Regions from separate parts of the Arthrobacter sp. TJ-238 genome, predicted to be linked through region 1. Evidence: predicted binding sites of a transcription regulator. Region 1 holds the regulator's gene; the other holds the start of a gene.

Region 1 (14,705 bases):
CGACGAGGACATGGGCACCGCTCAGCTCGGTCATGCGCCGAGTGTAGCAACGCCCTCCGGCACCCCCAGGGGGTGTGCCCCGGAACGGTTCCGAGCCCTGCCGGTCCCGTTACAGTGTGGGCATGAGTGAGATGCGGAGCTGGCAGGCCATGGTCGGGACGAATGCGGCGCGGCTGCTCCGCACCACGGGCCGGACCCCGGCGGACTGGGCTGCTGATGCCCGCTCGGCGGGGATCAGCACCCGCGAGGAGCTGTCCCGCTGGCTGAAGGACCAGGGAATCACCGGGTACAACCTGATGAGCATCGACTGGGAGGTCTTCGGGCTCCCCGAGTTCTTCCGGCTCTCCGCCGACGAGCTCTACGCCGCCCAGTACGCCGACCGACCGGCTCTCAGGCCGCTCGCCGACAGGATCCTGCTCTGGGCCACGGAGACCCCGGAGGTCACCATCCAGATGCGCAAGACCTACGTCTCCCTCCAGACGCCTCGCCGGAAGTTCGCGCAGCTCACACCGAGCACCAGAACCGCGGTGGACGTGTTCTTCCGGCTGGCGGTGCCGGACCTGCCCGGCCTCGAACCGGTCCGCACCACGGAGCCGTTCGCCTGGCGCATCCGCCTGCGGCACGTGGACGACGTCGACGACGCCCTCCTGCGGGCGCTCAGCGCTGCACGGGAGGATAGCCTCGGTCGTTCCTCCGCTTGAGCTCCTCGAGTTCCTGCTGGGCGGCCGCCTCCGCCTCGAGCTCCTCGAACGCCTGCTGCAGGCGCGGCGAGGACGGATCCGTCCACGACAGTTCCTCGCGGGCCTGCGCCTGCGCTTCGAAGCGCCGTACCTCGAGTTCCGCGTTGCGGCGCGCGGCCTCGATCGCCGCCGCCTCGCGGCTCGACGAGGCCAGCGCGTCATGGACGCCGATGGCGGCCTGCGCAGCAGCCCGACGCGCCAGCATGGCGTCGTACTCCATCGCGTTCTGCTGTACGCGCTGCTCGAGCCGTCGCACGTCGTCGTGGAGCCGGCGGGCCTGCTGCTCCGCCTCGCGCAACTGCCGGGTGAGAGTCTCGAGGCGGCGCCGTGCGGTCATCGACTCACGGATGGCGGCCCGGGCGGCGTCGTCGTCCCCCCGCTGCACCGCGGCGGCCGCTGCGGCCTCGACCCGGTTCACGTAGTCGGCGGCCTCGTTCGCGGCGAGGCCCACGCGGTGGTGGTGCGCCGCGACATCCGCCGCGCCGCGCCGCGCCTGGTCGAGCAGTGCCCGCTGGGTCTGCTGCGCGGCCTGCGCCTGCGCCCGCGGGTCCTCCTTCGACTCGGCCGCGGCGTAACGGTTGGCCTGCACGATGCGCGTGATACGGCGTTTGATCGTCACGGTGGGGACCCCCGGGTCGGTGAGTGGAGTGCGTCTACCTGGTCCAACCGGTCACCAGGCCTGCCGGTTCCCGTAGCTGTCCCGCCAGGTGGCCATGGCGGAGATCTCGGTGCGCAGACGGTTCGTGGCCTGGTCGAGCTGGAGGGTGTCGATGGACCGGGAGGTCTGCAGCAGACACCGGCGCAGATCCGCCGAGAGCTCGTCGAGCGCCCGGGCCTGCGCTGCGAGGTCGGTGGTCCACTCCTGCTTCAGGGCGCGGTTCGGCTCGCGGTCTGCCGCGCGCAGCATGGTCCCGAGCGAGGCCGCGGCCTGGTCGATCTCGGCCGCGGCGCGGGGCAGGTCGCCGACGGGGCGTCCCTGCGCCGCGGCCTCCGCAAGCGCGAGGTGGGTGGCGCGGGAGGAACGCTTCAGGTCGCCGATCAACCGCGCGGGCTCCCGCGTCAGCTTGTCCGGCGCATAGGCGCGGGCGGCCAGCATGCCGCGGTCCCTGGTGCGCTCGATGATGTGCGATCGCCTCACCTTGCGCACCACGAGCCACCCTGCCATGCCCGTACCCGCGCCGAGGACGGCGAGCACGCCGGCCCCGATCGCGAGGGCCTCGACGAACAGTTCAAACATGACGTGCCTTCGGGAAGGGTTCCATCTTCCAAGTCTGCCCGCGCTCCCTGACAAATTCCACCGGCACCCGGTGGCGAAGACCTCCGGGGAGCACCTCCGGGTACGACAGCGGTCGCATCAGGCAGCAGCGGCTAGTTCGCGGTGCGCTCGGTGTCGGGGCGCCAGACGACCAGCGCCTGGCTGCGGGGGCGGGGACGCTGGCCGCGGGCCAGCGTGACGACGTCGCCCGCGAGGCCGGCGGCGAACACGCGGCTGGAATCGGCGTGGATCCGGCGGGAGGCCAGTTCGGAGGACAGCTCCGTCACGCGCGCCTGCAGGGCCGCCACCTGATTCTCGAGCTGGAGGATGCGGCGGATGCCCTCGAGGGACACGCCCTCCTGGGAGAGCTTCTGGATCTCGCGCAGCGTGCCGACATCCTTCTGCGAGTAGCGCCTCGCCCGGCCGGGTGCCCGGCTGGGAGTGACGAGACCGAGCCGGTCGTACTGGCGCAGCGTCTGCGGGTGCATGTCGGCGAGCTCGGCGGCCACCGAGATGACATAGATGGGCATCGTGTAGTCCATGGCTGGCCTCCTTCCATCACCGGTGCTCCGGCGGTTGCTCGAGCGTACTGTTACAGGCGCGCCTTCGCGGCGAGCCCGGCGCGCGGGTCGGCGTCCTTCGTGGCGTCGCGGAACGTTTCCACCGCGGCTTCGGCCTCCTTGGACAGGTTCTGCGGGACGACGACGTCGACGATCACGAGCAGGTCGCCCGTGCCCTTGGACGTCTTCACACCCCGGCCCTTGAGCCGAAGGGTTCGGCCCGACGGCGTGCCGGCGGGCACCTTCATCTTCACCAGTTCGCCCGTGAGCGTCGGAACCTCGATCTGGGCGCCGAGCGCCGCCTCGGGGAAGCTGACGGGCACGTGCACACGGATGTTGTCGCCGTCGCGTTTGAACAGCGGGTGGTCCTTCACCGAGACGGTGACCATGAGGTCTCCCGGACCGGCCTGGCCCGGCTGCCCCTTGCCCTTCACGCGGACCTTCTGCCCGTCCCGGATGCCCGCGGGGATGCGCACGTCGATCTGCTCTCCCGAGGGTTCGCGCAGGCCGATGGTGGTGCCGTTGATCGATCCGGCGAAGGAGATGGTCGTGCTGGCCGTCCGGTCGGCGCCCTTCTGCGGACGCGTGGACTGGAAGCCGCCGGGGAAGCCGTTGCCGCCCACACCGCCGCCGAACAGGTCGGCGAACTCGGGGGGCAGGTTGCTGTTCGAGAAGCCGGTGCGCTGGCGTGTGCCCGTGCCGGCGCCCTGGCCGAAGAGGTTCCCGAAGATGTCCTCGAAGCCCGCGCTGCCGCCGGCTCCGCCACCGGCGCCGCCGGCCGAGAACCGTGCTCCACCGCCCATCGCACGGATGGCGTCGTACTGCTGGCGCTGTTCGTCGTCGGACAGCACCGAGTAGGCCTCCGAGACGTCCTTGAACGTCTTCTCCGACGCGGCATCACCCTGGTTCTGGTCGGGGTGGTACTTGCGGGCGAGTTTCCGGTAGGCCTTCTTGATGTCGGTGTCGGAAGCGTCCTTGGAGACACCGAGGATCTTGTAGAAATCCTTGTCGACCCAATCCTGACTAGCCAATGGGCGTCTCCTTTCGTCGTTCTTTCGATAGAGAGGTGCGTAAGCGGCGGAAGCCGGGGCAGTCCCCGAGGAAGGCGGCTTCAATATTCCAAGGGCCGCCAGGCCCGCAGGAATTTCGTTGCCGCCGTTCGGGGACTGTCCCGGCGCTCATGGTGCTGACTACTCCGGAACCGCCACGATGACCTGCGCGGCCCGGAGGACGCGCTCGCCCTTGCGGTAGCCCACGCGGAGGATCTGGCTGACACTGTCGGCCTGGACGTCCGCACTCGGCTGCTGCATGAGCGCTTCGTGGATGTTCGGGTCGAAGGCGACGCCGACCTCGTCGATGCGGGTGAGCTCGTACGTCCTGAGGGCGTTCTCGAGCTTGCCCGCGATGGCCGCGAAGGGCCCCTCGGCGAGATCGCCGTGCTGGCGTGCGGCGTCGATGTCGTCGAGGACGGGCATCAGCGTGTTGATGACGCCGATGACCGCCTGATCGCGGGCGACATCGCGGTCGCGCTCCACGCGGCGCCGGTAGTTGACGTACTCGGCCTGGAGGCGGAGCAGGTCGTTGCGCAGTTCAGCGACGACGTCCACCGCCGGGTTGTCCCCCTCGGCGCCGGCCTCGTTCAGGATCGCCTCGGCCTGGGCCAGGGCGTCCCCCTCGGAGGCGTCACCGGCAGGTGCGGCCTGCTCTCCGGCCGTGGATTCCTCCGCGGCCGGAGCGCCGGCGTCGTTCTGCTGCCCACGGACTTCGCCGGTCTCAGGGTCGATCTTCCGGTTGTCGCGGAAGCTCACCGGCTCTGACGCGTGCTCTTCTTCGTTTCCGTGGTGCGGCATGGCTACTTCTTCTCGTTGATGTCGTCGTCGACCACTTCGGCGTCGACGATGTCCTCGTCGGCACCTGCGGCGGCAGGCTGGTCGTCGGCGGGCGCGCTGCCTGCGGCGCCCGCGTCCTGCTGGGCGGAGGCGTAGATCGCTTCGCCGAGCCTGGACTGGGAGGCCTGCAGCTTCTCGAAGGCCGTCTTCACCTCGGCGTCGTTGTCCTGCGACTCGAGCGCCTTCTTCAGGGCGTCGACGTCGGCCTGGACCTCGGTCCGGACGTCCTCGGGCAGCTTGTCCGAGTTGTCGGCGATGAGCTTGTCCACCGAGTAGGCGAGCTGCTCGGCACCGTTGCGCGTATCGGCGGCCTCGCGACGCTGCTTGTCCTCCGCCGCGTGCTCCTCGGCCTCGCGCACCATGCGGTCGATGTCCTCCTTGGAGAGGGACGATCCACCGGTGATGGTCATCGACTGCTCCGTGCCCGTGCCCTTGTCCTTGGCGGACACGTGCACGATGCCGTTGGCGTCGATGTCGAAGGTGACCTCGACCTGCGGGACGCCGCGCGGAGCCGGCGCGATGCCGGTCAGCTCGAAGGTGCCCAGCGGCTTGTTGTCACGGGTGAACTCGCGCTCACCCTGGAAGACCTGGATGGCCACGGACGGCTGGTTGTCGTCCGCGGTGGTGAAGGTCTCGCTGCGCTTGGTCGGGATGGCCGTGTTGCGCTCGATGAGCTTGGTCATCATGCCGCCCTTGGTCTCGATCCCGAGGGACAGCGGCGTGACGTCGATGAGCAGCACGTCCTTGCGCTCACCCTTCAGCACACCGGCCTGCAGTGCGGCGCCGACCGCCACGACCTCGTCCGGGTTGACGCCCTTGTTGGGCTCCTTGCCGCCGGCGAGTTCCCTGACGAGTTCGACGACAGCGGGCATGCGCGTGGAACCGCCGACCAGGACGATGTGGTCGATGTCGCTGACCTTGATTCCGGCCTCGGCGATGACGTCCTGGAACGGCTTCTTGGTACGGTCCAGGAGGTCCTTCGTGAGGTCCTGGAACTTGGCACGGGACAGGTGCTCGTCCAGGTGGACGGGGCCGTCCGCGGTGACCGAGAGGTACTGGAGCGAGATGTTGGTGGACGTCGCCGAGGACAGTTCCTTCTTGGCCTGCTCCGCGGCTTCCTTCAGGCGCTGCAGGGCGATCTTGTCCTTCGAGAGGTCCGCACCCTTGGCCTTGGCCTGCGAGAGCAGGTAGTCGACCACGCGCTGGTCCCAGTCGTCGCCGCCGAGGCGGTTGTCACCGGAGGTGGAGCGGACCTGGATGGTGGAGAACGCATCCTCGTCCTTGCCCACCTCGAGCAGGGAGACGTCGAACGTTCCGCCACCGAGGTCGAACACGAGGATGAGCTCGTCCTCCTTGCCCTTGTCGAGGCCGTAGGCGAGGGCCGCCGCAGTGGGCTCGTTGACGATGCGCAGCACCTTCAGGCCTGCGATCTCGCCGGCCTCCTTGGTGGCCTGGCGCTCGGCGTCGTTGAAGTAGGCGGGCACCGTGATGACGGCGTCGGTGACCTTCTCGCCGAGGTAGCTCTCCGCGTCGGTCTTCAGCTTCTGGAGGATGCGCGCGGAGATCTCCTGCGGCGTGTACTTCTTGCCGTCGATGCCGACGTTCCAGTCGGTGCCCATGTGGCGCTTGACCGAGGCGATGGTGCGGTCGATGTTGTTGACGGCCTGGCGCTTGGCGATCTCGCCGACCAGGACCTCACCGGACTTGGAGAAAGCGACGATCGACGGCGTGGTGCGTGCGCCCTCGGCGTTCGCGATGACGGTGGGCTCGCCGCCTTCGAGGACCGAGACGACCGAGTTGGTGGTTCCGAGGTCAATACCTACTGCACGTGACATGCAATTTCCTTTCGACTGCCCGGGATTTGCGAGGCGCTCATCCGCCGGGCGCGTGGATTGAGCGTTCTGCACTCAAGTATAGTCGCGCCGCGTCGAGGAGCAAAATGAAGTTGAGTCCCCTTGACTCAACCCCTGCTCCTCAGGTAGCGGGGACGGCAGTGATGAGGCCCTCCCGGAAGGCGTCGACGAAGAGGGCGTGATCCTGCCGCACAGTCTCCGCGTAGGCCTCGCCGAACCCCACGATGTCCTCGATGAACCCGTCACGGGAGTTCCCGACGGCGGCGAGGATGGCGGTCTCCGTGCGGAACGGCACGAGGTCGTGGTCGCTGTCCTCGTCCGTGGAGCAGTGGATCTTCGCCGTGGCCTGGCCGAGGGCCTCGAGCACGGGGGCCATCTGCTCAGGCTCGGTGAGGTCCTCCCAGGAGAGATCGCGCTTGTACGGGGAGAGCTCCGACACCACGTAGGAGACGCCGCGGATCGAGGTGTAGCCGAGGAACGGGTCGGTGTGGGTCTGCAGCGAGCGCTGGCTGACGACGGCGCGGTGTCCGTCGTCGTCGAAGAAGCCACGGACGCGTTCGTCCTCCACGATGCGGCTGGGTGCGGCGATGTTCGACTGCTTGAGGGTGAGGATGATGTCGTTCTCCTGCGCCTCGTCGAAGCCCTCGATGAGCACGTTGTACGTGGGCAGCCCTGCGCTGCCGATCCCGAAGCCCTTCTTCCCGACGATCCCCTTGACCCGGTAGAAGACGCGGCGGCGGGAGCGCTCGCCGTCGGGGATCGTGCCGAGGTAGCGCCCGAAGGCGTCGGACACCTCCGCGTACTCGTCCTCGTCGAGGGGTCGGATGGAGCCGTCGTCGCGGAACCGGCGCTCGTAGTCCTCGATCTGCGTCAGGGAGTCGAGCAGGCGCGTCCGCCGTGCGGCGCGGGCCTGCTGCAGCACGCGGTGGATGGCGCCGTCCGTGTTGTCGAGGCCGAAGGCGAAGGCCGACTGCTCGTCCTCCACGTAGTCCCCGACCCGCCCGAGGTAGGCCTCGAGGTACGTGCGCGCCAGCTCGCGGACCGCCTGTGACGGCAGGGCCTTCTGCCAGCACAGCAGGGTCAGCGAGGCGACGAACCGGCGCAGGTCCCAGGAGAAGTGGCCCACGTACGCCTCGTCGAAATCGTTGACGTCGAACGTGAGCCGGCCCTGGTTGCTCATGTAGGTACCGAAGTTCTCGGCGTGCAGGTCGCCGTGGATCCACACCCGGCTCGTGCGCTCGTCCGCCCAGTCGTCCTCGAGCTCGGCCATGTCGGTGTAGAACAGGGACGCACTGCCGCGGTAGAAGGCGTAGGGATCCGCAGCCATCTTCCGGAATCGTGCACGGAAGGCGAGGGGGTCGGCGACCATCAGGTCCTGATGTGCCTCGACGAGGGTCCGGACGATGTGCTGCTGACGGGAATCGGTGGCTGCCATCCGCCCACGGTACGCCTTCCCTCTGGACAGCTCCGGGCACCCCGACCGCCTCAGCGCAGGGCCGGGACCGGATGCAGCGGTGCCGCGACGGAGGCCCGGCGTGCCTTCAGGAAGCCGTCCACCACGTCCCAGGCCGCGATCAGCACCGTCACGGCCGTGACGATGGCGGTGACGGTCCAGCCGCCGCCGGTCGCAACCGCCGGACCCCAGCCGACGGCGTCGACGAAGTCCGGGTTGAGCAGTCGCCCTTCGGACCACAGGAGGATCGCCGGGACCGCGAAGGCGAGATTGAGAAGGACGTTCACGACGGCCGCGCGCCAGGACCAGCCCCGCAGGTACAGCCAGACGGCGAACCCGGCCTCGAGGACGATCAGCGCCAGGAACCACGGGAGCCAGAAGGACCACAGGCCGGGGTCGAGCAGCGGGATCGCGCTGCCGTCGTCCGCACGGGCGACGGACCGGACCTGCTGCCACAGGATCGCCCCGGCGAAGAGCGCGAGGAAGACGAGGGAGGCGACGAGCTCGGCCAGGCGCCCGTCGCGCGTGCGGTCCGGCAGCTCGGGAAGGCGCTCGACCGTCCATTCCATGCCGGTGTCGGCGGCACCGCTGCGTTCGAGGACCACGAAGAGCAGTGTGGTCCAGAAACCGATGTGCACGGTCGTGCTGATCGCCGTCGACACCGCGCTGCCGATCGCTCCCCCGATGCTGCCCGAGGTGAGGAGCTGCACCACCAGCACTGCGACGGCGGTGATGGGGACCACGATGGCGACGAGCGTCTTGAGGAGCCGCAGCCAGTCGAGGTAGTAGCGCGGTCCGATGAGCGTGAGGGGCCGATCCACGTAGTCCGCCGCGAGACGCTCCGGGTCCCCCAGCTGGACCAGTGCCGAGCGCTCCGCGGCGGCAGGGTCCTCGCCGGAGGCGAGGCGGGCGTCGACGGCGTCGCCGATCATCTCCCTGATCTCGGGGTCGAGGCCGGAGCGCTGGGACTCCGGGACGGTCCGCATGGCGGCCCACACATAGCGATCGGTCAGCGTGGTCATGGCACTTCCCCTTCGGCGAGGCGATGGAGCGAGGTCGTCAGCCGATCCCAGTCGGCCGTGAGGGTGGTGGCGAGGTCGTCGCCGGCCGGGCTCGTCCGGTAGAACTTCCGCGGACGGGACTCGGCAGTGTTCCACTCACTCGTCAGCAGGCCCTGCTTCTCGAGGCGCCGCAGGAGGGGGTAGAGCGTGTTCGCGTCGACCTGGATGCCCAGGCCGTCGAGCGCTTCGAGGAGCGCGTACCCGTAGTCGGGGGTGCGCAGCCGGGTGAGGCATGCGAGGACGACCGTCCCGCGCCGCAGTTCCTGCAGGTGTCCGGCAATCAGCTCGTCGTTGTTTGCCATGCGTGAAACTATAGTGTGCGACACACACTATAGCAACGGGCACAACGGTGTAGCGGGCTGCGATGAGATCGGCCCGCCCGCAGCGTCTACCCGTCGTCGCATCGAACCAGGAGGCAGCCATGGACCCCCGGACCACAACGCCGACCGGCGGATCTCCCCCGCCGGCGCGGGCCATCCCCCGCGAGGAACTGGCCCTTCCGGGCAGCAGGACGCGCCGCTTCGACGGCGGGCCCTTCGGCTCCGCCATCTCCTACTTCTCGGTGGACAATGACCCGGGCGACACCGTGGCCCTCCATCGCCACCCGTACACCGAGACGTGGCTGGTTCTCGACGGGAACGTGCGCTTCACCGTCGGCACCGCGGTTCTCGAGGGGACGGCGGGTGACACCGTCGTGGCGCCGGCCCGCGTCTGGCACGGCTTCACGAACGACGGCGACGGCCCGCTGCGGATGATGTGCATCCACGCCTCACCCCGCATCATCCAGGAGTGGAAGGACGACGGCGAGCCCGCCTAACCGCGAATCCGCCGCCACGACCGGGGCGCCGGGTGACATACTGTCCGGCATGGACCTCGAGGAATGGTGGAACGGCGTCACGCAGCAGACGCGGGACTGGCTGATGGCCCACAACGGTGAGGCACTGAGTCCCGAGGTGGCGGCGGACATCAGCAGGGCGGGCGGCCTCGTGGCGACCGAGTCCTGGTGGATGGGTGGGCGCGGGCCCGACGGCGTGTTCCTCTCGGACGCGGCGACGGACTGGATCGAAGAACGCGCCAATGCCGAGGAGTAGCCGCCCGCCGACGCGATCTGCAGGGGTAGCAGGGCCTCCTCCAGTTCCGCGGAGCCGCACCCTGGCTGCGGTGTGCCGGTCCTGTGCCGGGGCTGGGCCTCAAGGTGCGCGGTCCTCCGTCGTCCCGGGTGCCGGGGCCGTCGCCGCCTGCTCGGACAGGTCCTTGAAGTAACGGGCGACGGGCCAGCGCTCGAACCCGGCCGCCTCGTACGCCTGGCGTGCCGGCCGGTGGCCCGGATCGTCGCCGGTCTCGACGAGGGCCATCCGCATCCCGGCCTCCCGCCCCCGGTCGAAGGAATGGCCCATGAGGGCCCTGGCCACACCCCGGCGCTGGAACTCCGGGTCCACGGCCAGCACGTAGATCTCGCTCATGCTGTCCTCGGGATGGAACCGCGTGCATACCCAGCCCACGGGCCGGCCCTCCTCGAAGGCCACGGCGACGTTCTGCGGTTCGCCGTCGAGCACTGCCGCCAGATCGCGCACCTGGCGTTCCCGCCATCCGTCCGGATAGAAGGACTCGTAGACGAACGGCGCCATCGCCTCGCGGAACAGCGGGAACACGGGCTCCCAGGCCCGGATCGAGAGCGCGAGCAGCGCCGCCCGGTGGGCCGGCTCGTACTGCACGATCTGCATGGAAGGACCGTAGCGCCCGCAGGCGTCCGGCGCAGCCTTCAGCGGGCTCGCTTCCCTGCAGCGGGGAGGTGCCCGGCACGGCACGGACCGCTGTATGCCCGCGTCACGGATGTGTCAGTCGGGGTTGCTAGTATCGTCGGGCGGGCAACCGCTCGTCGATAAGGGCAAACCCGGTGCGAGCCGGGGACGCAAAGCCACGGGACCCACGAGGTCAGCCGGGCCGCCGAAGAGAACAGGTCCACGAGTATGTCTCGGACAGTCCAATTCAATACAACTCCCGGATCGGCCGAAGGCGCTGTGCACGGGCCCACCTCCCCCGCCACGCGGAATCATCGTGGGACTCCCCGCTATGAGTAGCTCCGGACCCGGCGAGGTCCGGGCGGCCGTCGTCATCGAGGACGATCTGGACATCCGCAACCTGGTCTCCGCCATCCTCGCCCAGGGGGGCTTCCAGGTGACCGGCGCGGCCACCGGGCGTGAGGGCGTCGACATAGTGCGCCAGGAGCATCCGGTCGTGGTGACCCTCGACATCGGGCTGCCCGACATCGACGGGTACGAGGTCCTCCGGCGGATCCGCTCCACCACGGACTGCTACGTGATCGTCCTCAGCGGTCGCGGCGACGAGCTGGATATCCTGACCGCCCTCCAGGCCGGCGCCGACGACTACGTCCTGAAGCCCTTCCGCCCCCGGGAACTGCGGGCGCGCATCGACGCGATGCTCCGCAGGCCCCGCGCCGGCCAGATGGCACAGCATGCGTCCCCACCGTCCGCGCCGTCCGCGCCGTCCGGGACTGCCGCTGCGGCTCCCGTCCTCTCCGGGGACGAGAGCCAGGAATCGTCCGACACGCTCCTGCGGAACGGAGTCCTCGTGGTGGACGGCGACGCCCGCACCGCGAGTTGCGCCGGCGTCGAACTGCCACTGACGAAGACGGAGTTCAACCTCCTGCACGAGCTGATGCGGAGCAACGGCGCGGTCCGGACCAAGGAGGAGCTCGTGCGGGTCTCGCGCGGTCGCGACTACCGCGGTTACAACTTCGTGAGCCGGACGGACGAACGGGCCATCGAGGTGCACATCGCCAACCTCCGCCAGAAACTGGCGCGGACGAAGGGTGACCCGGACCTGATCGTGACGGTCCGAGGTGTCGGCTTCCGGATCGTGCCGCGGAGCGCAACCTCGCGCTGAATCGGCATCAGGGGTGTCCGGAGGGCTCCTGAAGCGTCCGGACGGTGTCGTCGGCGCAGCCGCGCAGCAGGGTCAGGGTGCGCCTGGCGCCCCCCAGGTCGCCGGTCGTGATCAGCCGGAGGGTTGCGCGCCCGGCCTGGCCGAGGCGCAGTGCGCCCACCATCGCCGCGGAGGTCGTCACGCTGAGCACGGCATCCTCGGCTCCCGCCGCGTCCCCCTCGGCGAGCCGGAGGTCCAGCCTGTCGATCTTCCCTGGCAGATCGACGCAGAAATCCCGCGCGAACTGCCGAACGGTCGCCGCGTCGGAGAAGTCCCGCCGCATGTCCCGGAGGACCGCCGGGTCCAGGAGTTGCGCTGCCTTCCCGGGCGCGACCGGGACCGTGACGGCCTCGACCCCGAGGGGTGCAGGGCCGTGGTCCTGGTGCTGGCCAGGGGAGGGCGGGGTGGAATGGATGGGCACGCTTCAAGGGTAGTAACGGTCCGCCCACCCGGAGGAGTCCCTCGATGTTATTGCGCAAAGCTTGCGGAAGGATGACATCTCGTGGTCGGGACAGCCCTGACCGGCCGCGGTCGCGGCCGATCAGCCTTGTGCGCCGGAGCTGCTGAGGGGCAGGAGAGGTCCTCCCCGAGCGGCCTCTCTAGGCCTTCAGCTCGTCCTTCAGCTCGACCTTCAGTACCGCCGCCGTCCGCCACCCGGCACTGTAGTCGGCGTGTCCGGCCCACGGAAGCGCCAGCAGTCCGAGGACCTCCGCACGCTGCTGGGCGTCGAGTTCGGCGACCGCGTACCGGAGGAGCTCCCGCTTGGCCCGGCATTCCGCGAGGACCCGCTGGGGGTCGAACCAGCCGCCGACGCCCCACACTTCCTCGGGCAGGCTTCCCCTGCGGGCCGCCTTCTCGTCCTCGGAGATACGTGCGTCAAGAAAGGCGGCGATGTCGTTCATAGGTAGAGAGTAGCGACCTTCAGCCCTTATAGGACCCCGCGCCACGGGCTCGTCGGGCAGGTCGAGATTCCATGACTACCCGGGGCCGCGACGCGGGCAACGCTCGTCGTCTCGGTCACGAGCTCGGTGAGGTCGACGTCGGACACCTCACCGTGGGTCACCGCGGGGACGGCACCTTCCCCAGTGCCGATGGCCACCAGATCCTCGGGCCGATGTCGTAGGCGAGCGCCGGGATGAGCAGCGAGCGCACCAGTAGGGTATCCAGCAGCACGCCGAATGCCACGATGAACGCGATCTGCGCGAGGAACAGGATCGGGATCACGCCCAGCGCGGCGAAGGTCGCCGCCAGCACCACGCCGGCCGAGGTGATGACGCCGCCGGTCACGCCGAGTCCGCGGAGGATGCCGGGGCGCGTGCCGATGCGGAGGGACTCCTCCCGGACCCGGGTCATCAGGAAGATGTTGTAGTCCACCCCCAGGGCCACGAGGAACACGAAGCCGAACAGCGGCACCGACGCGTCCGCCCCCTCGAACCCGAAGATGTTGTTGAACACCAGCGCCGAGACGCCGAGGGCCGTCGCGTAGGAGAGCGCCACGCTGGCCACGAGGAGCACGGGCGCGAGCACCGAGCGGAGCAGGACGATCAGGACCACGAGGATGACGGCCAGGACGATCGGGATGATCTTGACGAGGTCGGCGAGTGCGGTGTCGTTCGTGTCGATCGCCACCGCCGTGACCCCGCCGACCAGCGCCTCTCCTCCGCCGGTGTCGTCGAGCGCCGTGCGCAGTTCACGCACCACGTCCTCGGCCTGCTCCGAGTCGGCCTGGTAGCCGAGCGTGCCGCTGATGAGGACCCGCCCGTCCTCGACGACGGCGGCGCCGCCCGGGTCCGTGGTCAGGGCTGCGTCGGAGATGCCCTCCTGCGCCCTGACGACGTCGAGCACCGCCTGCTGGTCCGCCTCGGGCGCGACGACGTAGACCGGACTTCCGGAGCCCGCGTCGAAGTGGCGGCCGAGCGCCTCCTGGCCGTCGACGGCGTTGGAGGGCGTGAGGATCACGGCGGACTGGGGGACGCCGCTCGCCTGCAGTTGGGCCAGCCCGAGGGCGCCGGCAACCAGGATCAGCAGGGACGCTGTCCACAGCACCCGCGGGCGGCGGGCCACGAGCAGCGCCACCCCCCGCCAGAGGCCCCTGAGCCCTTCCAGTCCTGTCTCCGGCCCGGCGCCGGTCTGCGCCGCGTGCTTGCCGTGATGCGGGGCGACGACGGCGGCCGCCGCCGGGTTGAAGCGCGGGACCAGGGGCCAGAAGGCCGCCCTGCCCAGGAGGAGCAGGAGCGCGGGGAGGAGCGTGAGCGCTGCAGCGAGCGAGAAGGCGATGCCGATGGCGGCGATGGGTCCGAGGCTCCGGTTCGAGTTGAGATCCGAGAAGAGCAGGCACAGGAGGCCGAGGATCACGGTGGCGCCGGAGGCGAGGATCGGCTCGAACGAACCGCGGAAAGCCACACGCATGGCCTCCCACTTCGTCTCGTTCCCGACGAGCGCCTCCCGGAATCGGGCGACGAGCAGCAGCGCGTAGTCCGTGGCCGCGCCGATCACGAGGATCGAGAGGATTCCCTGGCTCTGGCCGCTGAGCTGGATCAGATCGAGCTTCGCGAGACCGAAGATCAGCAGGATCGACGTCGCCAGGGCGAACACCGAGGTCAGCAGGACGAGGAACGGCAGCACGATGGACCGGTAGACGGCGAGGAGGATGACGAACACGGCGCCGAGCGCGACGGCGAGCAGGATGCCGTCGATCCCGCCGAAAGCCTCCACGAGGTCGTTGGTGAGCCCTGCGGGGCCGGTCACGTAGCCGGTGACGCCGTCGGGCAGTTCGTCGTCGAGGATGGTGCGCAGTTCGCCCACCACCTCGGCGAGTTCGGCGTCGGAGGAGACGAACGCGACGTACTGGACCGCGAGACCGTCCTCGGACGGGATGGGCCCGACGACCGGCGGAGCACCCTCGGCCGCCGGCTCGAGCCCCCCGACCTCCCCGAGCGTGGCGGCGA
Region 2 (14,705 bases), on a different contig from region 1:
TGCCGCCAGGGCCTCGAGCTGGCCCGCGTTGACGCCGGTGCGGCGCGCCAGGTCCGGCATGTCCTCATAGGGCCCGTTCCGTTCCCGCTCCGCGACGATCCTCTCCGCGAGCTTCACCCCGAGGGAATCCACGCTGGCGAGTCCCAGCCGCACGGCGTAGTTGCCGTCGCGGCGGTGGGGCGTGGAATCGAACGGCGTGTCGGGGTCGAAGTACCCGACGGGCGCCTGCTCGTCCTCGACGCAGCAATCCATTCCGGTGGTTCGCGCGCGGGGATCCTCCGGCGGGTCGTAGCCCTCGATCGGTTCGAGATCGGCGTGCACCCCCGAATGCAGGATGTCGGGGCGCAGGACGACGGCGCCGTGGCGCCGGGCGTCGGCCACGAGCGTCTGCGGCGAGTAGAACCCCATGGGCTGGGCGCGCAGGAGCGAGGCGAGGAACGCGCCCGGGTAGTGCAGGCGCAGCCAGGCGCTGACGTAGACCAGCAGCGCGAAGCTGATCGAGTGGCTCTCCGCGAACCCGAAGTTCGCGAAGGCATGGATCTTGTTGTAGATGGTGTCGGCGACGTCGCCGGTGATGCCGTTGGACGCCATGCCCTCGTACAGCTTCGCCTTGAGGGAGTCGATCCGCTCCTCGCCCCGCTTGGATCCCATGGCGCGGCGCAGGAGGTCCGCGTCCGCTCCCGAGCAGCCACCCACCACCATGGCCATCTGCATGAGCTGCTCCTGGAAGAGCGGCACCCCGAGGGTCCGTTCGAGGACGGGCTTGAGGTCGGGGTGGATGTACCGGACCTCCTCCTCGCCCATCTTCCGCTTGATGTACGGGTGCACGGCGCCGCCCTGGATGGGGCCGGGCCGTACGAGGGCCACCTCGATCACGAGATCGTAGAACTGGCGGGGCTGCAGGCGCGGGAGCATGCCCATCTGGGCGCGGCTCTCCACCTGGAAGACACCCACCGAGTCCGCGAAGCACAGCATGTCGTACACGCCCTGCTCCTCCTTGGGGATGGTGTGCAGCTCCCACGCCTCGCCGAAGTGCCGGTCCGCGAGGTCGAAGTTGTACTGGATGGCCGCGAGGATGCCGAGGCCCAGCAGGTCGAACTTCACGAGTCCCATCCAGGCGCAGTCGTCCTTGTCCCACTGGAGCACCGTCCTGCCGTCCATGCGACCGTGCTCGATGGGGCAGACCTCTCCCACCGGCCGGTCCGTGAGCACCATCCCGCCGGAGTGGATGCCCAGGTGGCGCGGGAACCTCAGGACCTCCTGCGCCAGGTCCACCACGGCGTCGGGGATGTCGTGGTCGCTGCTCGAGACGAGGCCGCCCCACCGCTCGATCTGCCGCGACCAGGCATCCTGCTGCCCGGGACTGTGGCCCAGGGCCTTGGCCATGTCCCGGACCGCGAACTTGGGACGGTAGGTGATGACGTTGGCCACCTGCGCGGCATTGAAGCGCCCGTACTTGCGGTAGACGTACTGGATGACCTCCTCGCGGCGGTCCGAGTCGAAGTCCACGTCGATGTCCGGTTCCTCGTCACGCATGCTCGAGAGGAACCGTTCGAAGGGCAGCTGGTACTTGATGGAATCGACGGCCGTGATCCCGAGCAGGTAGCAGACCGCCGAGTTGGCCGCCGACCCCCGCCCCTGGCACAGGATCCCGTTGCGGCGCGCGTAGTGCACGAGGTCGTGGACGATCAGGAAGTACCCGGGGAAATTCTTGTCCTCGATCACCTCCAGTTCGCGTTCGATCCGCTCGCGGACATCCTCCCTGCCCCCGTAGAGCCTGTCGGCGCCCTGCCGGACGAGTTCACGGAGATAGCTCATCTGGGTGTGACCCTCCGGGAGGTCGATGTTCGGTAGTCCCGGCTTGACGCTCCGGAGGGTGAAGGCGAGATCGGCGGCGATGTCCACGGTGCGCTCCACCGCGCCGGGGTAGCCCCTGAACCGCCGCGCCATCTCCGCGCCGCTGCGTAGGTGCGCGGCACCGGCCGCGGGCAACCAGCCGTCCATCTGGTCCAGGCTCCGGCGGGCCCGGACGGCAGCCAGGGCCGAGGCGAGGCGGTGCTGCTTCGGTGTCGCGTAGTGCACGTTGTTGGTCGCCACAGTGGGCAGGTCCAGGCGGGCCGCGAGGGCCGCCAGGGCGTCGTTGTGGGCGGTGTCGAGCGGGTTGCCCTGGTTGATGAGCTCGACGGCGACCGAGTCCCGGCCGAACAGGTCCACGAGCACCCGCAGCTCGGCCTCGGCCGCCGCCTCCCCGTCCGAGACCAGCGCCGAGCGGACCTCCCCCTTCCGGCAGCCCGTGAGGATCAGCCACTGCCCGGCGGCATGCCCGGCCAGGCGCTCCAGGCCGTAGCGGGGCTTGCCCTTCTCGGCGTCGGCGGCGAGCTGGGCCTCGGTGATGGCAGTGGACAGGCGGTGGTAGCCGGCCGATCCGCGGGCGAGGACCAGCAGGTGCCGCCCTTCCGGGTCGGCTTCGCCGTTCTGCGGCTTGGACAGGCCGAGGGACAGCTCCGTGCCGTACAGGGTCGAGAAGCCCGGGTACTTCTCGGCGGCCTCCGCGAAGTGCACCGCACCGTACAGGCCGTCGTGGTCGGTCAGGGCCATACCGGTGAGGCCGAGCCGCCGGGCCTCCTCGGCGAGGTGCTCGGGGCTCGACGCGCCGTCGAGGAAGCTGAAGTTGGAGTGGACGTGCAGTTCGGCGTACGGCACCACCGGACCCTCCGGGGCGGAGGCCTCCGCGGGAGCCGTGTAGGGCCGGCGCTTCCGGGACCAGGCGGGGCTGTCGCCGCCGTCGGCCCCGAGGGGCGGCGCTCCGGGCCGGGTGGCCGAGAGGTTCCGTTCGAAATCCGACCAGGGGATCGGTGGATTGTTCCAGCCCATGGCGTCCCTCCCTGTCTGGATGTCCTGTAGTTGTCGCGGGTGGCGGGGTCCCGCCGTCAGTCGTAGCCGGCCTCCAGCCACCACGCGTGGTCCTCGAGCAGCAGCAACCAGGCGGATCCCGAGTGGTCCACCAGCTGGAAGCGGTTGAGCACGCGCCCCTTCGGGTCCCACCAGCGTTCGTTGATCGGCCAGGGGCCGGCCCAGGAGTGCACGGCCCGGCGGCCGTCGTCGGGCCCCGCGCTGAAGAAGGCCGGATCGGCGCTCAGGAGGCCGCGCGGGTCCACGTCCACCGGGTTGCCGTGCGTGTCGACGACGGCGGCGGGTACGGGCTCGGCGAACACGGTGGCGGGGGCGGGGCCGGGCAGCCGGCCGGGCCAGGGCTGGTCGCGGTCCTTCGCCGGAACTTTCGCGGACCGGCCCGCCGGGGCGTCCCCCCACGGGATGTACACGCGGCGGTCCGCCAGGAGACGTCCTCCCGCGATGATGGCGGTGAGTACGGCGCCGTGACCCAGCATGCTCTGCACACGGGCCAGCCCGTGGTGGATCCCCTCGTCCGGTCCCGTCCCCCAGAGCCCGTCCGCGTGGTCGCCGAGGTCCTCGACGATGTCCGGGACGAGGTGGACCCGGGTGATGCCCGAGGTGAGTCCGTGGTCGGAGGCGTTGGTGCCCTGGAGCTGCCAGCGCACGCGGTCCACGACGTCGTCGGCGTCGAACCAGCGCGGGTGCTGCCACCGGCGCGCGGACGTCTCGCCCGCTTCCGTGTGCAGCGAGACCTGCAGCGCCGTGCAGACGAGCCCGGCCTCGCGCAGCGTGTCGACGAACTCGCCTGCCCGGGCCCTGAGGGCGAAGGCGAGCTGGTCGATACGGGCGAGGGGCGGCTCGAAATCGGCGATGGTGTCGAGGTGGGGCGGGGGTGTCCGGGCCACCACGCTCCGGTGGTCGAGTCCGCTGGCCTGGCGGTGGGCGATGGCCCCCTCGATGCCGAAGCGGTTGCGGACATCGGAGGCCTTGAGCGCCGCGAAGTCGCCGAGGGAGCGGATGCCGAGGCGTTTGAGCAGTACGGCGAGTCCGGGCTGCTCGAGGACCTCCAGGGGGTAGCTGCCGAGGAACCAGGGCGAGCCGCCCGGCGGGATGACGACCAGCTGCTCGACGTCGTCGTCCAGCTGGTCGGTGGCCCGGGCCGCCTGCTCGGCGGCGAACGGCCCGTCCGCGATGCCGATCCGCACGTCGGTGAGGCCGATGGCGGCCAGCGTCTGCTGGACCACGGCTGCGGCGTTGCGCTCGCTCCCGTAGTAGCGTGCAGGGCCCTTGACCCTGATGGCGCACAGTCCCGGGCGGAGTACCTGCACGCCGGGCAGGATGGCCTCCACGGCCGCGGTCACGGGCTCGAAGGTGCGCTCGTCGAGCGACGGGTCGTACGGGAGGGCCATGAGCCCTGTGCAGCGGGCCTGGGCCTCGCGGATACGCAGCCCGCGCTTCACGCCGTCCTCCCGGGCCGCCGGGGAGGACGCGAAGACCTCCCCGCGGTCCACGAGGACGAGCGGAGTCTCGGCGGGCAGCGCGTGCTCGCGCAGCGCCGCCGTGATGGGCCAGTCGGGGCACCAGAGCACCATGGTCCGGGTGGCAGGAACGGGCTCCGTGGGTTCCGCGGGCTCCGTGGGCGTGGCCGGCGGGGACGTCATGAGGATTTCATGAGCCGGGGCTCGAACAGGGTCCCGGCCGCCCCGGCCGCGTTCGGGGCGTCGTGCTGCAGATGCTGGTGCGTGGTGCCCGGGAACGTGGTGCCCGCAGGGGTCCCCTGCAGGTCGGCGAGTCCCACATAGGCGTGGCGGAGCCGCCCCGAGGGCTGGGTGGCGGTGATCTTCATGGAGCGCGCCCGGAGGTGGCCCGTTCCCGCGCCGAGCCCCTCCCACGCGCTCTCGGCCACGCCGATCGTGGAGTCGCTCTGCTTCCAGTTGCCGAGGGTGATCAGGGCCGAGCCGCGCTGGCGCAGCCTCGCCCTGAGGCGGGCCCATTCGGTGGGGGCGAGGTGTTCCGGTGAGCGGGTCAGGACGATCGAGACGACGTCCACGAGTGCCGCCGTGACCGTGAGCCACTGAGGCCCGGGATCGGGGACCAGGATGAGGCGTTCGAGGTTGATCCCGAAACCCTGCGCCGCCTCCACGCTGAAGTCCGGCATACCGACCACGCTGCACCACGCGCCGGTCGCGGAAGGACCGGCGAGCAGGGCCATGGCGAGGAAGGTCGAGTTCCGGACGGTGTAGGAGCCGCCGGACTGGAGGCCCCCGCCGGGCAGGATCCGCGCGAGGGCAGGGACCGTGGGCAGTAGGCGGGAATCGAGCTTGCGGGCCTGCATGCTGTTGATGCGGGCCTGGAGGCCGAGGGTGACATCCGCCGTGGACGCTCCCCGGCGGTCGGCGGGGTTCGGGTGGTGTGTGTCCTCGGAGTCGGGGGAAGGCTCATCCCATGCGAGGGAATGGCCGGCGGCTGGAGGTGTCACTCCCTAATATTCGAATACGTGTTCGATTAAGTCAATCGGCGTGTCGGCGCAGGAAACCGCCTCTCCTGTGGTATTGAGAACGCCCAATCAGGACCCGATGCCGGTGTGCCCTTCGCCCGTGCGAAGTCCTCCGGCAGCTCCAGGAGATCGGGCAGTCCGCGGAGATCGGGCGGCTGGGCAGCCCGGAGGAATCCACCTCAGGCGTCGGTCTCCTTGCGCGCGGTGTCGCGCTCCTTGACCCGTGCGGCCTCAGCGCGGACCGCGGCCTGCGTGGACCTCTCGGCGACCAGCCAGGCGGGCGGATCCTGCAGCAGGGCGGTGATCTGCTCGCTCGTCAGGGGGTCGGTGATCCCGCCGCGGGCCAGCCCGCTGATGGAGATGCCGAGCTTCTGGGCGACGACGGGGCGTGGGTGCGGGCCGGTGCGGCGCAACTCGGCGAGCCACTCGGGCGGGGTCTGCTGCAGCTCGTTGAACTCCGCACGCGTCAGCTCGGTCTCCTGGAAGCCCTGGGGGGCGGCGGGCAGGTAGATGCCCAGTTTCTTTGCCGCGGTGGCGGGCTTCAGGGTCTGGGGGGTCTTCGGGGGATTCATGGTCCCAGCTTAACGGCCACGTCCGCGGCGGAGGGGCAGGCGCTACTGTGAGGAGGTGCCCGCCGACCAGCCCCGAATCCTGTCCGTCGGCTTCGTCCCGGGTGTCACGCCGGGCAAGTGGGTGGCCCGGTGGCGCGAGCGGCATCCGGAGATCCCCCTGGAGCTCCACCAGCACGACGACGCCCTGGCGGCGCTCCGGGACGCCTCCGACGACGTCGTCTTCGTGCGGTTGCCCGTGGACCGCACCGGGCTCCACCTGATCCCCCTCTACGAGGAACAGCCCGTGGCCGTCATGTCGCGGGAGAACGAGCTCTCGCTCTACGAGGACGTGCCGCTCGAGGAGCTCGAGGGGGAGACCCTGCTCGACGTCGTCGGGTGCGGTGGCCCGAGGACGGCAGTGGAGGTGGCGGCCTCGGGTGCCGGCGTCGTGGTCCTGCCGATGTCCCTGGCCCGCCTGTACGCGCGGAAGGACGCCGTGCACCGGCCCGTCCCCGGCCTGCCCGTCACCACGATCGGCATCGCCTGGCGGATGGAGGACGAGTCCGACGACGTCGAGGAGTTCATCGGCATCGTCCGCGGACGGACGGCCCAGAGCTCGCGGCAGCCCTCGCAGCGCGAGGCACCGAAGAAGAGCGCGTCGCAGAAGGCGGCAGCGAAGAAGGCCGCGGCCGGGAAACAGCAGCCGGCGAAGCAGCAGGGGAAGCAGCAGGGGAAACCGGCCCGCCCGTCCGGCACGCGGGGCAAGCGGCGCTGACGTCCCATGCCGAAGCGGCGGTGCAGAAGGGACCTTCCTCGGTGGGTGCATCTTCTCCGGCCGCACCGTGGGCCGTTCGCTCGCGGCGCTGCTGCAGCGCCGGGCCGACGGGTCGTACCGGACGTCGTGGACCTCTCAGGCCTGGGCCGGCTGCCCGTTGCTGGCCATCGTGCCGCCGTCCACGGGGAGCACCACGCCGGTGATGAAGCGCGCGTCGTCGCTCGCGAGGAAGGTGATGGCGGCGGCGACCTCCTCCGGCAGGCCGCCGCGCCCGAGCGCGATGCGCGCGGCGAACTCGTCGGAGAGCTCGTGCGGCTCGCCGTCATCGCTCGTGAGGTCCGTCCAGATGAAACCGGGGGCGACGGCGTTGACCCGCACGCCGTCCTTGCCGTGGTCCAGGGCGACCGCGCGGGTGAAGTTGCTGACCCCGCCCTTGGCCGCGTTGTAGGCGCTCATGCGCCAGTCCGCGGCCAGGCCGGAGACGGAGGAGACGTTGACGATGCACCCCTTGCTCTCCACCAGGTACTCCAGGGCCGCCTTCGTCCCGTAGAACACGCCGGAGAGGTCGGTGTCGATGACGCGGTGCCAGTCCTCGACGGTCGTGTCCTGGACGGTGCCCTGGGTGATGGTGCCCGCATTGTTGACGAGGACATCGAGGCGGCCGTACCGCTGCACGGTCTCCTGCACCATGACGGCCACCTGCCCGTAGTCGGCCGAATCGGCGGCCACCGCCGTCGCCTGCGCGTCGGGCAGGGACGCGACGACGGCGTCGATCTTGTCCGCGACGGAATCCGTCAGGACCACCCGGGCCCCCTCGGCGACGAAGCGCCGGGCCGTCGCCTCGCCGATGCCCGAGCCGGCGCCGGTCACGATGACGACCTTCCCGTCGAACCTCTGCTGCATGACCGCGCCGCCTGGTCCGGGGTCCATTGCCATGCTCCTCTCGTTCCCTCCACCGTGGCATCGGGCCCATGCTCCCGCAACAACCGCAGGTGCTCCCCGCAGGAGCGCCGGACCTGCTAGCGGTCCTGCCGGCGGGTGCGGGGGGCTACCGGCACCCGGACACGAGATCGAGCCTGTCGATGACGGTGGCCGTGACGGCGTCGGGCGTGCCGGTGTTCTCGATCCGGGCGCCCTGCTCGTCCGGCTGCAGGGGCTCGAGGGTGCTGACCTGGGAGGGCAGGAGTGATTCCGGCATGAAATGGCCGCTGCGGGTCTTCATGCGCTCGAGGATCAGGCCGGTGTCGCCGAGCAGGTGCACGAACCTGACGCTGCCCTCGGCCTGCAGGAGGATGTCCCGGTAGGAGCGCCGCAGGGCCGAGCAGGTCACCACGGTGCTGCGGCCCGCACGGGCCTGGGCGGTCATCCAGTCCCGCAGGGAGCCCAGCCATGGCCAGCGGTCCTCGTCGGTGAGCGGCGTCCCGGAGCTCATCTTCGCGATGTTGGCTGTCGGGTGGAATTCGTCGGCCTCGGCGAAGGTCCAGTCGAGCTGCTCGGCGAGGCGCGTGGCGATGGTCGTCTTGCCCGATCCGGAGATCCCCATGACGACCACGTGGCAGGGACGTGCTTCCATGTGCGGTGTCCTTCTCTGGTGGCGGGACGGGCGCGGGAACCCCACCCCGGACGCGGGAAGGGAGGCACCAGTCGGTGCCTCCCTTCCTATCAGACGAAGGATGCCGTGCGTCAGACGGTCGCGTTCTCCGTGCCGACGGGCGTGACGACCTCGGCGGTCGGCTCCATGTTCTCGGCGTCGACCATCCAGGCGTACTGCTCGAGCTTCGCGATGAATCCGTGCAGCAGGTCCGCCGTCGTGGGGTCCTCCTCGTCGATCTGGTCGTGGACGTCGCGCATGGTGTTCACGGTGGCGTTCAGCATGTTGACCACGAGGCCCACGGTGTCCTTGGTGGAGACGAGCCCGGCCGGGAACGGCTGGATCTTGGTGCCCTCGGCGACGGCGACGCTGCGGCCGTCGGGCACGGCGTGCAGGGCGCGCATGCGCTCCGCCATCTCGTCGGCGAAGGCACGGGCGTCGTCGATGATCTCGTCCAGCTGCAGGTGGAGGTCGCGGAAGTTCTTGCCGACCACGTTCCAGTGGGCCTGCTTGCCCTGCAGGTGCAGTTCGATGAGGTCGACCAGGACGGCTTGCATGTTGTCCGTGAGGGTGGGTGAAGCCTTCATGAATCCTCCAGTGCTAGATTTCCTGCTCCGGGCGGGTTCCGGACACGCCGATTCCCGCCGTGTGGACTCCTTTCACCCTAGACCTGCGCGTTGGTCAATTCCAACCGATCTGCCTACGCTAAGGGGACTTATGGTCAGCCGTGCTCGGCCCCTGTACAGGGGCAGCGACGGCGCCGGAGTCTCTACGAGGAGGAACCTTTTGGCTTCAGTGCAGGAATCTATCGACGTAGCAGTACCGGTCAGCACGGCGTACAACCAGTGGACCCAGTTCGAGAGCTTCCCCCAGTTCATGGGAGGGGTCGAGTCCATCACGCAGACCTCGGACACACGGACACATTGGGTGACGAGCATCGGCGGGGTCCGGCGCGAGTTCGACGCCGAGATCACCGAGCAGCACCCGGACGAGCGCGTGGCCTGGAAGAGCACCGACGGCGAGTCCCACGCCGGCGTGGTGACCTTCCACCGCCTGGACGCGAACACGACGCGGCTCATGGTGCAGATCGACTGGCACCCCGAGACCTTCACGGAGAAGATCGGCGCCGTGGTGAACGCCGACTCCGCCCAGGTGAAGGGCGACCTCAAGAGGTTCAAGCAGTTCATCGAGAAGAGCGGTGGGGAGACCGGCGCCTGGCGCGGGAATGTCGACGCCCCGCCGACAGGTGGCGGGGACGCCGCGCCGGCGAACGATGCGCTGCCCGACACGTCCACGAACGACCCCGATTCGGGAGGGCCGCGCGTCGGCTGACGCACGTGCCCGAGGACGAGGCGGATCCCTGCGGGGGTCCGCCTCGTCCGCGTCCTAGGGGATCTCGCCGACCTCCACCGACGCGATCGCCTCGGTGGCCAGCTGTGACAGTTCGGGCGAGAGGGGGGAGCTCTTCGCCGCGTCCGCGGCCGCGGCCTGCCCCTCCGTACTGACCGCGTAGGTGCCGAAGGCGCGGACGACCTCGGCCGTCGCCTCGTTCTCGTAGCGCGAGCAGTACACGTGGTAGGAGACGAGGACCAGCGGGTAGACGCCGGGGGCAGTGGTGGCCCGGTCGAGGTCGAGTGCGATGTCGTAGTCCGCGCGGCCGGGGACGCGGCTCGCGAGGTCGACGGCGGCCGCGGCCGCTTCGGGGCCTGCCGGGACGTGGGCGTCGCCGACCTTCAGGGACACGCGGCCGAGGGGATCCCCGACGGCGGAATCGTCCGCGTAGGTCACGGCTCCCGCGGTGGCTGCCACGGTACTGACCACGCCGGCGTTGCCCTTGGCGTTCTCGTTCCCTAGTGCGGACGGCCAGGAGCCGTCGGGCTCCTCGGTCCAGATCTCCGGCACCACGGCATGCAGGTAGTCCGTGAAGTTCTCGGTGGTGCCGGAGTCGTCGGACCGGCTGACCGCCGAGACGGGCAGCGCGGGGAGGTCCACGTCCGGGTTCTGGGCCGCGATGGCGGGATCGTCCCACGTCGTGATGTCTCCCCGGAAGATCCGCGCCACGGTGGCGGCGTCGAGCTCCAGTTCCGTGATGCCGGGCAGATTGAACGCGATGCTGATCGGGGAGATGTACGCGGGGATGTTGAAGGCACCGCCCGGCCCGCAGGCCTGTGTCGACTCGGCGAGCTCCTCGTCACTGAGGTACGCGTCCGAGCCGGCGAACCCCACGGCCCCGGCGAGCAGCGCACCGCGTCCCGCGCCGGAGCCGTCGGGCGAGTACTGCACCTGCGCGCGCGGGTGGAGGGTGGTGAATCCCGAGCGCCAGGCGTCCATGGCCGGTCCCTGGGCCGAGGATCCCGCGGCGGTCACGGCGCCCTGCAGGCTCGTGTCCCCGCGCTGGGCCGCCGCTTCCTGCTCCGGGCCCAGCGGGTAGTCGGAGCCGCAGGCCGTGAGACCGAGGACGACGGCGAGGGACAGCGACAGGGGTGCACGGGTTCTCACCTCCGCCACGTTACAGGTGGCGAAAAGGTGAACCCAAGATGGACATCAGGTGGACGGGGTGTTCGGTCCCCGGATCAGCCGCGGCGCAGGCGGTAGCCGTCGCCCCGGTGCACGAGCCGGCGGCCACCACCGTCATTCAGCTGGATCCACACCACGGACGCGTCGTCGGTCCTCATGTCCAGGACTCCGCGGAGCTGCGTCCCCGCCGCGTGCTGGAGCGTGACGTGCTCGCCGCGCTTGAAGCCCGACCAGTCCTGCAGGTCGGCATCACTGGCAGGGGGGAGGGGGGTGTCCATGGCGGGCCTTTCGCAGGGGTACGGGACTCCCACGCTAGCCACGCCTCCTGAACGCGGCATGAACGTGCGCTGAAGACTGTGGTGTTCCTCACACTTTCCTGATCAGAGAGTGCGCCAGTCCCCGCTGGTGAGGTGCGATCCGGCCTGCGGGCCCATCAGGAGCATGCCGCCGTCGACGACGAACGACGCGCCGTTGACGTAGCTGGAGGCGCCGGATGCGAGGAAGGCGACGACGTCGGCGATCTCCTCGGGCGCTCCCGGCCGGCCCACGGGGATGCCCGGGCGGTCCATGGTGCGGGGATCCTGGTCCGCCGACGCATTCATGGGGGTGTTGATCTCTCCGGGCAGGACGGCGTTCGCCGTGATGCCGCGGTCGGCCAGTTCGAGCGCGATGGTGCGGATCAGCCCGCCGAGGCCGTGCTTCGAGGCGTCGTAGGCCGCCGAGCCGACGCGCGGCTGCTCCTGGTGGACGCTGGTGACGGCGATGATGCGCCCACCCTTGCCGCCATCGATCATGTGCCGGGCTGCGCGCTGGATGCAGACGAACGCGCCGTCGAGGTTGGCGCCCATGGTGCCGCGCCAGGTGTCCCAGTCGGTCTCCATGAACATGGTGCCGCCGTTGACGCCCGCGTTGTTGATGAAGACGTCGAGGCCGCCGAGCTCCTGGGCGAGCTGATCGACGACATCGCCGCACGCCGGGGCGTCCGTGGTATCGAGCTGCGCGACGGCGGACCGGACGCCCTTCTCCCGGACGAGACGCGCGGTCTCCTCGGCACCTTCCTGGTCGGAGTGCCAGGTGATGCCGACGTCGCAGCCGGCCGCTGCGAGGGCGACGGCCGTGGCCCGGCCGATGCCGGAATCGGAGCCTGTGACGATTGCTTTGCTGGGTGTGAAGTCCATGACCCCATCCTTCGTGCCCGGCGCGTACCCCCGCAAGAGGGCTCACGACGAAGTACCCCCGGGCGGGAAGCCCGGGGGTACTGGTATGGGTGCCGGTCGGGGGTACTCGCGGCGGGGGTCAGGACTCGACGGCGCCCTGGGTGCCGGAGTCCGAGTCCTGGACGGCGCCGGCGTGGAGCGGGGTCGACGCCTCTCCGCTGACGATCTCGATCTTGCGCGGCTTGGCGCGCTCGCTGACGGGGATCATCACGCTCAGGACACCGTTCTCGTACCGGGCGGAGATGCCCTCGGTGTCGACGCCCTGGCCCAGGCTGAGCTGGCGGAGGAACGAGCCGCTCTCGCGCTCGCGGGTCAGCCATTTGACACCCTCGGCGCTGCGCAGGGTGCGCTCCGCGCGGATGGTCAGGAGCTGGCCGTCCACGTCGATGTCGACCGAACCGGGATCGATGCCCGGAAGATCCGCGGCAAGGACATAGTGGTCCTTCTCGCGGTAGAGGTCCATCGGCATGAGGCGGAGTCCGGGACGGCTCTCGAGGAGGGCGCCGGCAACGCGGTCCAGCTCGCGGAATGGATCGAACTTCATGGCCACTGGAAACAACTCCTTCGCGTATGCCACCGGTGGGTGGATTCCTGGAGTTGAGCGTCCTTCGCTCAACTACGAAAATATTAGCACTCGACCCCTATGAGTGCTAAGCCCCGGTCCGTTCGCCCAGAACGAACACGCGGTCCGCCAATGCAGAAGGCCCGCACCGACGAGTCGGTACGGGCCTTCTGTGGTGCTGTCTCCAGCTGATCCCCGTGCCTGCGCGGGGCCTCGATCCCCGGGCCTTCCGCGTGTGAAGCGGATGCTCTACCAGACTGAGCTACACAGGCAATTGGTTCTCCAACAGCTTAGGGCATCCGGGCGCCGCGCCAAATTCCCCTGCGACGCCTTTCCGGCTCCCGGGCACGTCGGTGATCGTGCTGGTCAACCGTCCGCGGCCTCAGTAGCCTGAAGGAAAGCCTGCTGATCATCCGGCACGCCGGGACGGCGACGACGAAGGGACGCACCATGGACAACCAGGACATCCTCCAGCGCATCCAGGCACTCGTGCAGGAGGAGCACGAGCTCCGCGAGCAGCCACAGGACGCCGGCGCCGCCGAGGCCCACCAGGACCACGCCGCGCGCCTGAAGAAGGTGGAGGAGGACCTCGACCAGTGCTGGGACCTGCTCCGCCAGCGCCGCGCGAAGGCCGATGCGGGAGAGGACCCCGCCGAGGCCGACGCCCGTCCCATCAGCCAGGTGGAGGGGTACCGCCAGTAATGGCGCTGCCGGTGGTGCTGTTCGACGTCAACGGCACCCTCTCGGACATGGATCCCCTGTCCCAGCATTTCAAGGAGATCGGCGCGCCTCCGCAGCTGGCCGCGCTCTGGTTCGCCTCGGTGCTCCGGGATGGTTTCGCGCTCACCGCAGCCGGGCGGAACCCTGCGTTCAAGGAGGTCGCCGAGGGTGCACTGCGGGCGGTCCTCACGGACGAGATCCTCAACCGGGACCTCGACGACGCGGTCGCCCACATCCTGTCGTCGCTGCAGGGGCTCGCGGTGCACCCGGACGTGGTGGAGGGCATCCGTACCCTGGCTTCCGCAGGCTTCGGCGTCGCAGCGCTGACCAACGGCGCGACGGCGACGGCGGAGGCACTCCTGGACCGGGCCGGTGTCCGGGATCAGGTCCTCGCCGTCCTGTCGGTCGAGGACGCGCCGCGCTGGAAGCCCGCGCCCGAGTCCTACGCCTTCGCCCTCGGTGCCCTGCAGCGGGAGGCGGGCGACGTCGTGCTCGTCGCCGTCCATCCCTGGGACATCGACGGTGCTGCGCGTGCCGGGCTCCGGACCGCCTGGCTGAACCGCGACGGCTCGCCCTATCCCTCCGCCATGGCGGCACCCGATCACGAAGTACCCTCGATCACCGAGCTGCCCGGCGTCCTGCGGGCCTGAGGGCCGACGGCCACCCATCGCACGGTGGCCGTCGCCGAATCCCCCACGACCGGCCTGCACGCCTGCGGCCGCGATTCCCACCAGGAGGAGTACCCATGCAAGGCCTGACCGCGTTCGCTCTCATCTGCAGCCTCACGCCATCCCCCGCACCGTCCAGTTCCGACCTGATGGCCCGGCACATCCTCGACCGGTTCGCCGAACGGGGCATCGCCACATCCAGCGCACGTGTGGTTGATCACAACGTCGTGCCCGGGGTGCAGAAGGACATGGGCAACGGGGACGAGTGGCCGGTCCTCCGCGAGAAGATCCTCGCCGCCGACATCCTCGTACTGTCCACCCCGATCTGGGTGGGCCACCCCTCCAGCCTCGCGCAACGGGTGATGGAACGGCTCGACGCCGATATCGCCGAGACGGACGAGGAGGGGCGCCCCGTCATGGCCGGCAAGGTCGCCGTCGTCGCCGTGGTGGGTAACGAGGACGGTGCCCACAAGACGGTCGCCGACATGATGCAGGGACTGAATGACATCGGCTTCTCCCTGCCGTCGCAGGGCTCCACCTACTGGGTGGGCGAGGCCATGCAGTCGGTCGACTTCAAGGACCTCGCCGAAGTGCCCGAGGTGGTCGCCACGACGACGGCGGGTGTCGTCCGGAACGCCGAGCACCTGGCGAAGTTGCTGCGCCGGGAGAACTTCCCCCTGGAGTGACGGGCGGGCCCTGCTACCGGCCGATG

What was found. The regulator HspR, encoded in region 1, represses chaperone genes until heat shock. The targets are predictions, from matches to a motif close to AAGTTGAGTCNNNNNGACTCAACTT.
Region 2: the regulator HspR is predicted to act here: its motif matches at 12,638-12,662, upstream of AC4D2O_RS02430 (Hsp20/alpha crystallin family protein).

What each region holds. Positions count from the first base shown of each region.
Region 1 is NZ_JBZCNH010000004.1:101,545-116,249, reverse strand. It holds gene AC4D2O_RS09455 (SDR family NAD(P)-dependent oxidoreductase) at 1-34, opposite strand, end outside; gene AC4D2O_RS09450 (DUF5655 domain-containing protein) at 123-701, shown strand; gene AC4D2O_RS09445 (PspA/IM30 family protein) at 658-1,359, opposite strand; gene AC4D2O_RS09440 (hypothetical protein) at 1,411-1,977, opposite strand; gene AC4D2O_RS09435 (heat shock protein transcriptional repressor HspR) at 2,109-2,537, opposite strand; gene AC4D2O_RS09430 (DnaJ C-terminal domain-containing protein) at 2,588-3,586, opposite strand; gene AC4D2O_RS09425 (nucleotide exchange factor GrpE) at 3,746-4,405, opposite strand; gene dnaK (molecular chaperone DnaK) at 4,408-6,279, opposite strand; gene AC4D2O_RS09415 (DUF2252 domain-containing protein) at 6,419-7,732, opposite strand; gene AC4D2O_RS09410 (permease prefix domain 1-containing protein) at 7,783-8,772, opposite strand; gene AC4D2O_RS09405 (PadR family transcriptional regulator) at 8,769-9,113, opposite strand; gene AC4D2O_RS09400 (cupin domain-containing protein) at 9,233-9,628, shown strand; gene AC4D2O_RS09395 (hypothetical protein) at 9,678-9,902, shown strand; gene AC4D2O_RS09390 (GNAT family N-acetyltransferase) at 10,002-10,535, opposite strand; cyclic di-GMP riboswitch class I at 10,689-10,763, shown strand; gene AC4D2O_RS09385 (response regulator transcription factor) at 10,885-11,718, shown strand; gene AC4D2O_RS09380 (Hpt domain-containing protein) at 11,726-12,178, opposite strand; gene AC4D2O_RS09375 (DUF6221 family protein) at 12,357-12,659, opposite strand; gene AC4D2O_RS09370 (MMPL family transporter) at 12,817-14,705, opposite strand, start outside.
Region 2 is NZ_JBZCNH010000001.1:502,744-517,448, reverse strand. It holds gene AC4D2O_RS02490 (error-prone DNA polymerase) at 1-2,874, opposite strand, end outside; gene AC4D2O_RS02485 (DNA polymerase Y family protein) at 2,931-4,556, opposite strand; gene imuA' (DnaE2-dependent mutagenesis accessory factor ImuA') at 4,553-5,374, opposite strand; gene AC4D2O_RS02475 (DUF5997 family protein) at 5,572-5,964, opposite strand; gene AC4D2O_RS02470 (LysR substrate-binding domain-containing protein) at 6,020-6,718, shown strand; gene budC (meso-2,3-butanediol dehydrogenase) at 6,854-7,648, opposite strand; gene AC4D2O_RS02460 (gluconokinase) at 7,767-8,291, opposite strand; gene AC4D2O_RS02455 (Dps family protein) at 8,402-8,896, opposite strand; gene AC4D2O_RS02450 (SRPBCC family protein) at 9,105-9,641, shown strand; gene pstS (phosphate ABC transporter substrate-binding protein PstS) at 9,696-10,808, opposite strand; gene AC4D2O_RS02440 (hypothetical protein) at 10,883-11,104, opposite strand; gene AC4D2O_RS02435 (SDR family oxidoreductase) at 11,207-12,004, opposite strand; gene AC4D2O_RS02430 (Hsp20/alpha crystallin family protein) at 12,123-12,587, opposite strand; tRNA gene AC4D2O_RS02425 (tRNA-Val) at 12,804-12,877, opposite strand; gene AC4D2O_RS02420 (DUF2630 family protein) at 13,056-13,307, shown strand; gene AC4D2O_RS02415 (haloacid dehalogenase type II) at 13,307-13,975, shown strand; gene AC4D2O_RS02410 (flavodoxin family protein) at 14,071-14,679, shown strand; gene AC4D2O_RS02405 (ABC transporter permease subunit) at 14,693-14,705, opposite strand, start outside.